DNA from 3 places in the Streptococcus mobilis genome. Region 1 is predicted to be linked to each of the others. Evidence: predicted binding sites of a transcription regulator. Region 1 holds the regulator's gene; each other region holds the start of a gene.
What was found. The regulator CtsR, encoded in region 1, represses protease genes until heat stress. The targets are predictions, from matches to a motif close to TTGGTCAAAAAAGGTCAAANA.
Positions count from the first base shown of each region.

Region 2: a site for CtsR is predicted at 1,353-1,373, ahead of AC6IZR_RS07975 (ATP-dependent Clp protease ATP-binding subunit). Genes of this name have one in related genera too.
Region 3: a site for CtsR is predicted at 1,484-1,504, ahead of clpP (ATP-dependent Clp protease proteolytic subunit ClpP). Genes of this name have one in related genera too.

Region 1 covers NZ_AP041823.1:286,062-289,346, reverse strand. Annotated here, with positions in the region: gene AC6IZR_RS01475 (ATP-dependent Clp protease ATP-binding subunit) at 1-1,460, opposite strand, end outside; gene AC6IZR_RS01470 (CtsR family transcriptional regulator) at 1,461-1,925, opposite strand; gene AC6IZR_RS01465 (alpha-L-fucosidase) at 2,301-3,285, opposite strand, start outside.
Region 2 covers NZ_AP041823.1:1,677,610-1,680,894, forward strand. Annotated here, with positions in the region: gene AC6IZR_RS07965 (bifunctional methylenetetrahydrofolate dehydrogenase/methenyltetrahydrofolate cyclohydrolase) at 1-788, opposite strand, end outside; gene AC6IZR_RS07970 (DUF1797 family protein) at 954-1,184, opposite strand; gene AC6IZR_RS07975 (ATP-dependent Clp protease ATP-binding subunit) at 1,433-3,285, shown strand, end outside.
Region 3 covers NZ_AP041823.1:669,674-672,958, reverse strand. Annotated here, with positions in the region: gene AC6IZR_RS03185 (ABC transporter substrate-binding protein) at 1-155, opposite strand, end outside; gene AC6IZR_RS03180 (DUF2129 domain-containing protein) at 264-542, opposite strand; gene clpP (ATP-dependent Clp protease proteolytic subunit ClpP) at 820-1,410, opposite strand; gene upp (uracil phosphoribosyltransferase) at 1,540-2,169, opposite strand; gene mgtA (magnesium-translocating P-type ATPase) at 2,389-3,285, opposite strand, start outside.

The sequences.
Region 1 (3,285 bases):
GATAATTGGCTCAAAGTCACCAAGACATCTTGGTCAGTGACTTCTTTTTTGTAGACAACGGGAGCAGCCTCTACTTCTAAGAACTGGGCTGCTTTCTTCCACTTGCCATCCATCAAGGCCCGATCCAAGGCGGTCAACTCTTCTTTTACGTGACCGTTGGAATCGCGGTTTTGTACGGTAGCTGCCGCTTCATCCAAGAGATCAATGGCTGAATCTGGCAATTGACGACTGGTCAAATAGCGGTGGGCATATTTGACAGCTGTTTCGATCGCTTCATCGGTAATGGTCACATGATGGTGGTCCTGATAGGTCTCTTTCAAGCCTTGGAGAATTTGGATGCTATCTGCAACACTTGGCTCTTCAATGGTGACTTTCGCAAAACGCCGAGAGAGGGCTGCATCTTTTTCGATATGCTTTTGGTACTCATCTTGAGTCGTTGCTCCAACTGTACGCAAGGTTCCCCGTGCCAGGGCTGGTTTTAGAATATTGGCTGCGTCTAAGGTCGAATCAATACCGGATCCTGACCCCATAATGGTATGCAGTTCATCGATAAAGAGAATCACGTGACCGTCTTCTTCGATGTCCTGGATGATATTGTTCATCCGTTCTTCAAAGTCCCCACGGAAGCGCGTCCCTGCAACGACATTCATGAGATCCAATTCTAAGACACGCATCTGTGCGATTTCAGCTGGAACATTGCCACTAGCGACACGCTGAGCCAGACCTAAGGCAAGGGCGGTTTTTCCGACCCCTGCTTCTCCCACCAATACAGGATTGTTCTTCGTCTTGCGGCTGAGGATTTGGATCATGCGTGAAATCTCTGCATCCCGACCAATCACAGGCTCGAGCTGGCCGGCACGCGCCATTTCTGTCAAATCACGAGTATAATCTTCAAGACCTCCACTGGTGCTTGGGGGCATGCCCATCATATTTCCCATGGTTTGGCGGTTAGGATTTTGGGCCCGATAGAGGCTCCGAATGGCTTTGATATCATTCTTATCCCAGCCTGCCTTGTCCTCAAGATTCTTTCGAAGGGAGGCAATAGGAACTCCCTTGTCTTGCTCTGTAAAGGCAAAGCCGGCAAACTCCATGACTTGGCTCGCCAAGGTCCCACGGTCTGCTAGAAGAGAGAGGAGCACATGCTCTGTTCCCAAGGCCTTGGCATGAAGGACCTGGGCAATCTCTCTTGCGTGTTTCATAATGGCTTCCATCCGATATGAAAATGGGAAGATTTCATACCGATTGTCGCTTTGAAAAGTTTGGCCTGTAATATGCTCCGCTGCATCCTGAAACTCATCGATCTGCATAGGATAATCGTTAAGTACAGAACCTGCCACGCTATAGGGATTATTGGCCATAGCCGTCAGGAGATGCCAAGTATCTAAGGTATGCCCCTGATAGTGGCCTGCTAGTATTTGGGCCGCTTCTATACTTTCTAACAGTGCTGTTGAATAGTTCATCTAGTCGGTATTTCCTTTTCTATCTACTTGTTGAATAATTTTTTTCAGCATCGTTGCTCGTAGGATGAGAGCATCTCGGCCTAGGACTTCATCGGAGGTTGTCGCAAGCAAGAGCTGAGTCTCACGTCTTGTCAATAATTTTTCTTCATAGAGCATCTGGAGGATATCATTGAAGACCTGCTGGCTGATGGTCTCTCCAATATTGGCTGCCAAGTCTTGGAGCATCTGATGGTGATCTGAAAACTGGACCTTGCCAATGCGGATATAGCCCCCACCACCGCGCTTGCTCTCTACAATATAGCCTCGACTCTCGGTAAAACGAGTCTTAATGACATAGTTAATCTGACTGGGTACGACCTGAAAGACATCGGCTAACTCACTTCTTTTGAGCTCTGCCATGCCAGCTTGAGCCAGCAAGGCCTTAATATAAGCTTCAATGCTATCAGATGTGTTCTTATTTGCCATGATGCTCCTTTCTGGCTTGTTTTTTTTCTAGATGGATGCTCTGCTCTTTGGCCCATAAAAAATGGCCTTGGAGTGTTCCTTCTCATCATTGACCTTATTTGACTATTATACAATTTTTACGCCTGTAAATAAAGCAAAGACTCCATGGAAATAGGAATCTCTTAAGGAAGGGAGAAAAATAAAAGAGAGTGGGACAGAAATCGGTAATTCGTTAGAATTCGATTTCGTCGTCCCACCTCCGCACAGTTGAGTAGGGCTGCAAAAGCTGATGAAATCAGCGTAGTAGAGCCCACTCAACCACTGCGTCTTGCTCGCCAATCCAAAAATAATTGAGAGGCTAGGACTTGTGTCCTAACCTCTTATGCGAAGAATGAACTACTCTTTGCGACGAGCGAATTTGGCGCCTCCACCCAAGAAACCTAGACCAAGAAGGCCTAACCAAGCAAAGAAACCACCTTCTTTTGTACCGGATTGAGGAAGTTTTCCTTCCGATGGTAGAGACGGACTTTCAACACCTTCTTTTTCCGAATGGTCTGAAGTCAAAACAGAAACTGCTTCTGGGGTTTTCGGTTGCAAGAGAACGGGTCTTTCTTTTTCTTTTTGGTCTTCTGCTTGAGAAAGAGTTGTAACTTCTGGCTGCTCCTTACTTGGAGTTACAGGTGTGGTTGGAGTCGGCATATCAGCTATTAACGGACTTTCTTCCGCTTCCTTCGTTCCGACTTCTGTGATCTGGTCCTGGGCCTCCACTTCGACAAAGGCATCGACTTCTGTCCGAATTTCTTTGCCTTCTTTTTGTCGAACCTCGATCAATTTCAGCCGGCGTCCGACCTTCCCTGCTTGAAGGATCCGGCTCTCGCCCTTGGCCAAATCCTTGTTTTCACGCGTTTGACTCTCAAATGGAATCTCCTCTGCTTCGATGAGAAGTTCTGGCTTTTCAAGAATCAGATCCCGAACACCTTGATCTGGTCGTGTCTGCGTCAGGGGTTCATAATTGTGAGCATCTTCTAAGATGGTTTCAAGGGCTTCCACTTGATTAGCTATAGCAACCAGATCTGGTCTCTCTGGATCCAACAACTGCGTCAAGTCCGTCAATTTTCCTTGAACCGTCGGTTTGAGGTCTGCTTTCAAGCGTTCGAGAGAAGTAGCCTTGATCTTTTCTACTCCTTCTCTGATGATCTGTTGCAGCTCTTCTTGACTGAGCAACTGGCTATCTTTCCCTGAGAGGATAAATCGGTCTACCTGGATGGCTCTGGATGACTGAGGATCATTGAGAGCTGGATCCAGATGCAAGCGTAGCTGGTGGTAGCCTTTTGCTAGACCTTGCAGATTGACCAAACTCTGGTCGAGCTTGCGTTGGTAT
Region 2 (3,285 bases), 720 kb from region 1:
CCAACCCCTCCTGGTACCGGGGTAATATGACTGGCCAAAGGTGCAACAGAGTCAAAATCGACATCCCCACACAATTTGCCATTCTCATCGCGATTCATTCCGACGTCAATAACGACGGCGCCTTCTTTCACGAAGTCTGCTGTTACAAATTTCGCACGACCGATCGCAACAACCAAGATATCTGCTCTTCTAGCAATTTTAGGCAGATGATGGGTCCGGGAATGGGTCAAGGTTACTGTCGCATTTTTAGCAAGGAGCAACTGCGCCATTGGTTTTCCAACAATATTGGAACGACCAATTACGACTGCTCGCTTCCCTTCTAGATCAATCCCGTACTCTTTGAACATCTCCATGATCCCAGCGGGAGTTGAAGGCACCATGAGGGGATTTCCAGCCCACAAACGTCCCATATTCAATGGATGAAAGCCATCCACATCTTTTGTCGGATCAATGGCTAAAAGGACTGCATCCGCATCGATATGCTTAGGCAGTGGCAACTGCACTAAAATCCCATGCCAAAGGGGATCTTGATTGTAGTGTTCGATCACTTCTAATAATTCAGCTTGGCTGATGCTTTCAGGAAGTCGTCTCACTTCACTCCGAAAGCCTGCCGCAATAGCAGAACGCTCTTTATTTCTTACATAGATTTTGCTAGCTGGATTATCTCCTACCACGATGACAACGAGGCCAGGCACAACTCCTGTCTCTTCTTTTAATCGTGCTGTTTTCTTCGCAATCTCACCCTGTAATTTTGTAGCGAGCGCCTTCCCATCAATGATTGTCGTCATGTCAATTCTCTTTCTAGTCAAGTAATGAAAATAGTCCTCTCTATTATAGCAGATTTCAACTCTCAAACCTAACTGTTCCTAATTAGAATTTCTTATAGACGAAAACTATAGCCAGATGGACAAAAAATGAGCTTGAGACCACCCCAAACTCATCCACACAGCTGCTTAGTAAAGCAATTCATAAATTTCCATTGCAATTAAATCAATGCTATCAAATGTATAGGTTTCACGCGCTTCAACATCACGAAGTGTAAAGGTTGAACCTTCTTCTTCATTGTGGTTGTAGGCTACTTCAGCGACAACAACACCGTCACGTTCAAAATTACGTTTCAAGTTTCCACCGTCTTTTGTCATCGTCTCCAAACGGTTAATAATCCGTACTAAATGTGATTCCATTTTATTTCTCCTCTTTACTTTCTACTCTCCTATTTTATCATAAAAGAGAAAGCTCTTCCAATAAAAATTCACATTTTTCCATTGATTTACTCTCTTCTTCACTCCTTAGCGACATTCCGTAGCAAATTCTTGCAAACTTCTAGAATACTGATATAATGAAACTATAAATCTTTGACTATTTTTGACCTTTTGAAAATAGGCTCGTCTCTTGATGGAAAACCATCAAAAACCTACTGTGAGGTATGTATATGCTTTGTCAAAATTGTAAAATAAATGAATCAACCATCCATTTATATACAAATGTAAATGGACGTCAGCAGCAAGTAGACCTCTGTCAAAATTGCTATAAAATTATGAAAACAGACCCAAATAACAGCTTCTTGAAGGGCATGACCCAACGGAGCCAACTCACTGGAGATCCTTTTGAAGATTTCTTCAATAACCTTGGAAACTTCCAAAGTCCGCAAGAACCTCAAACCCCTCCAACTCAATCCGGAGGCAGTTATGGAGGTGGCGGCTACGGCCAAAACAATAACCGTGGTGGTGGTCAAGACCCTCGTCAAGCACGCCCTCAAAAGCCAAAAGGGCTGTTAGAAGAGTTCGGCATCAATGTCACAGAAATTGCCCGCAAAGGGGATATTGACCCTGTCATTGGCCGTGACGAAGAGATTATCCGTGTCATCGAAATTCTCAACCGTCGAACCAAGAACAATCCGGTTCTGATCGGAGAACCTGGTGTCGGAAAGACTGCCGTTGTGGAAGGCCTGGCTCAAAAAATCGTTGATGGCGACGTTCCACATAAATTGCAAGGAAAAGAAGTCATCCGCCTAGACGTCGTGAGCCTCGTTCAGGGCACAGGCATCCGTGGTCAATTCGAAGAACGCATGCAAAAATTAATGGATGAAATTCGTCAACGCGAAGATGTTATTCTGTTCATCGACGAAATCCATGAAATTGTTGGCGCAGGATCAGCTGGTGAGGGCAATATGGACGCTGGAAATATCCTCAAACCAGCCTTAGCGCGAGGAGAACTCCAATTAGTCGGGGCTACTACCCTCAATGAATACCGTATCATTGAAAAAGATGCGGCCTTGGAACGTCGGATGCAGCCCGTTAAGGTCGATGAACCAACGGTTGAAGAAACCATCACCATCCTCAAGGGCATCCAGAAAAAATACGAAGACTACCACCACGTCCACTATACAGACGGGGCCATCGAAGCGGCAGCTATTCTGTCAAACCGCTACATCCAAGATCGCTTCCTGCCAGACAAGGCCATTGATTTGTTGGATGAAGCGGGGTCTAAGATGAACCTGACCCTAAACTTTGTGGATCCAAAAGTGATCGACCAGCGCTTGATTGAAGCGGAAAACCTCAAAGCTCAAGCAACCCGCGAAGAAGACTTTGAAAAAGCAGCCTACTTCCGTGACCAAATCGCGAAATACAAGGAAATGCAAGGTCAACATGTCACTGATCAGGAGACCCCTGTCATCAGTGAAAAAACTATTGAACACATCGTTGAACAAAAGACCAATATTCCTGTTGGTGATTTGAAAGAAAAAGAACAATCTCAATTGATCAATCTGGCTTCTGATTTGAAAACCCATGTGATCGGTCAAGATGATGCAGTGGATAAAATTGCGAAAGCCATTCGACGCAATCGTGTTGGCCTAGGATCACCTAACCGTCCGATCGGAAGCTTCCTCTTTGTCGGACCTACCGGTGTCGGAAAGACCGAATTGTCTAAACAATTGGCGATCGAGCTCTTTGGCTCTGCAGACAATATGATCCGCTTTGATATGAGCGAATACATGGAAAAACATAGCGTAGCGAAACTAGTCGGAGCTCCTCCGGGCTATGTTGGCTACGATGAAGCTGGACAACTAACGGAAAAGGTTCGTCGCAATCCATACTCCCTCGTGTTGTTGGATGAAGTGGAAAAAGCCCATCCAGATGTCATGCACATGTTCTTGCAAGTTTTAGATGATGGCCGTTTGACAGATGGTCAAGGCCGTACCGTCAGCTTTAAAGATACCATTATCATCATGACCTCTAATGCTGGAACCGGCAAAGCTGAGGCCAATGTTGGTTTTGGAGCTGC
Region 3 (3,285 bases), 380 kb from region 1:
ACTTCACCAGTTTTTTCAAAGTTAAAACCGACTTTTAGTTCTTTACCGATTTCGTTACCAGTTGTGTTTGAACCTGAAGTAGAAACTTCACCACAAGCCGCAAGAAGAGCGACACTTGCAATGGTTAAAAATGAAAGAGCAAATTTTTTCTTCATTTGTAATGATCTCCTTAAATGAATCTTAAATTAAATACATTAAGAATATACCGAATTATCTGACAATTGTCAATAAAAAAAACGCAATCCATCAAATGATTGCGTTTTCTATCCTTCTGTGACCACGGATGGGACCTCCAATCGCTGCAAACTCCCCACAAAATCCGTATCTAAATCTTTGAGATGGCAAGGCAAGACCTTTTTGACATAACGTTCTTTCTTTAAGTCTTCCATGACTTGATCGGCCTTGTCACTGTCCACATACAATTGGACATAACGGCATTTCTTAGAATGGTACAAGACATCTCCGACAGATTGTAATTTTTTCCCATCTCGATTGTAATACAACTTGACAATCAAGCCTGTTCTTTCTTGTTTCTCAAACATGGTCAATCCCTTTCTCGTTCTGTTACTAGTATATCAAATTTCAAGAAAAAGAACTACTCTTTTATGAGAGCAAAAAAGAGAGTGGGACAGAAATCGGTAATTCGTTAAAATTCGATTTCGTCGTCCCACCTCCGCACAGTTGAGTAGGGCTGTAAAAGCTGATGAAATCAGCGTAGTAGAGCCCACTCAACCACTGCGTCTTGCTCGACAATCCAAAAATAATTGAGAGGCTAGGACTTTTGTCCCAGCCTCTTGACGGACCTTCCCACAGGATGGTTTAGCCCAAATTATTGTTGGCCATGATTTCATCAATAAAGCCATATTCAAGAGTTTCTTGCGCGCTCATCCAATTGTCACGTTCAGCATCTGCATGCACTTTTTCAATGGATTGACCTGAATTTTCCGCAAGGATTTTTTCCAAGTTATTCCGTGTTTTGAGCAAGTGTTCTGCTGCAATGGCCATATCAGTTTGTTGGGTACCGCCACCAGTACCACCCATTGGTTGGTGAATCATGTACTCTGCATTTGGCAACATGAAGCGTTTGCCCTTCGCACCGCTTGAAGCAATGACAGTCCCCATAGAAGCTGCCATCCCCATGACAATGGTTTGAACATCTGACTTGATAAAGTTCATAGTATCTACGATGGCGAGACCTGCAGAGACAGAACCCCCTGGTGTATTGATATACATATAGATATCTTTTGTATTATCTTGGGCATCCAAGAAGAGTAATTGAGCGATAATGGAGTTAGCCATTTGGTCCTCAACTGGTCCTGTTACCATGATAATTCGATCTTTCAACAGACGGGAATAAATATCGTAAGAACGCTCTCCGCGACTGGTTTGTTCAATAACTACTGGAATCATCTATTCTTCTCCTTTAGCATCCATTCATTCTCACGATTCGTGAGGTTCAAAGTATATGTGCTATTATAAACTAATGGTCAAAAAAGGTCAAATCTTAAGCACCTTTCGAACTTATAATGAATGGTTTCTTTATTTGGTACCGAATAAACGGTCACCTGCATCTCCAAGACCAGGAACAATGTAGCCATGTTCATTCAAATGATCATCGAGGGCTGCTGTAAAGATATCAACATCTGGGTGAGCTTCTTGAAGAGCTTTCACCCCTTCTGGCGCTGATACCAAGCAGACAAACTTGATATGGCTAGCGCCACGTTTTTTCAAGGAATCAATAGCTAGAATAGCAGATCCACCCGTAGCAAGCATCGGGTCTACTACAAAGATACGACGTTGATCAATATCTTCTGGCAATTTCACCAAGTATTCAACTGGTTTCAAGGTTTCTTCATCACGGTACATCCCGATATGGCCAACCTTAGCAGCTGGTACCAAACTCAAGAGACCATCGACCATCCCAATCCCTGCACGAAGAATTGGGACAATAGCCAATTTCTTCCCTGCGATTTGCTTTTGAACGGTTTTAGTAATAGGAGTTTCAATCTCAACATCTTCAAGAGGCAATTCACGCAACACTTCGTAGCCCATCAACATAGCAATTTCATCTACCAATTCACGAAAGGCCTTCGTAGAGGTATCCGTGCGACGGAGAATAGACAATTTGTGTTGAATCAGTGGATGTGTAATAACTTCTAATTTTCCCATTTTGAGATCCTTCTTTCTAAGCTGTTATTATTCAAAAAAGAGCTATGATAAAAGCGGAGTCAAGCTCTACTCTTTCTTTCAGTCCCTCTTTGATACTCACAGCACATGGAAATCTTCATTTCCAACTTTACATTCTTCTTATTATACCAAATTTTACCAAAAAAAGAGAGCCCTTACACTTAATTTTTTAAGTTCGGACTCACTCTTTCTATCAATCAATTACAACCATTCTTTGTATTTCTTAATATAGATACGTTTGACAACCGTCACACTCAGCATATAGAGGACGATAATCGCAAACAATAGAACAAAGTACAATCCATTTAGTTGGCTCAACTTCAAGATAGAAGCCAAAGGACTATATGGAAGGGAGGTTACAAAGAAGGCTGCTGCTAGGGTCGTCACCACGACTGAGAAGGCTGGACGACTTTGGATAAATGGAAGTTTTGGTGAACGCAACATATGGATAACCATGGTTTGAGACCACATAGATTCGATAAACCATCCAGTTTGGAACACCATGATAAAGGCTGCTGCATCTGCTGCTCCATGGTTGTAGCCATGACCTAAAATCATAGGAACAACAAGGAAGTAAAGAAGCATGTAGGTAATAATATCAAATACAGATGAAATTGGACCAATCCAGGCCATAAAGCGCATGATAGAGTTTGCTTCCCAGATACGAGGTTTCTTGAGAAATTCCTTGTCGACATTGTCAAAAGGAAGGGCGATACAAGAAAGATCATAGATAAGATTGAGCACAATCAAATGAACGGGAGCCATTGGAAGGAAAGGCAAAAAGATGCTGGCAAAGAGAAGAGAGAAGATGTTCCCGAAGTTAGAAGAGACCGTCATCTTGATGTACTTGGTCATATTGGCATAGACCTTGCGGCCTTCGACCAAGCCTTTTTCAAGAACCATCAAGTCCTTATCTAGAAGGATGACATCTGCTGTTTCCTTGGCAATATCCACAGCGGTATCCACGGAGATCCCAACGTCTGAGACCTTCATGGATGGAGCATCGTTGATCCCATCTCCCATGTAACCAACCTTGTGGCCATTATTCTTGAGGCAGAGGATGATCCGCGCTTTTTGATCTGGTGATAATTTGGCAAA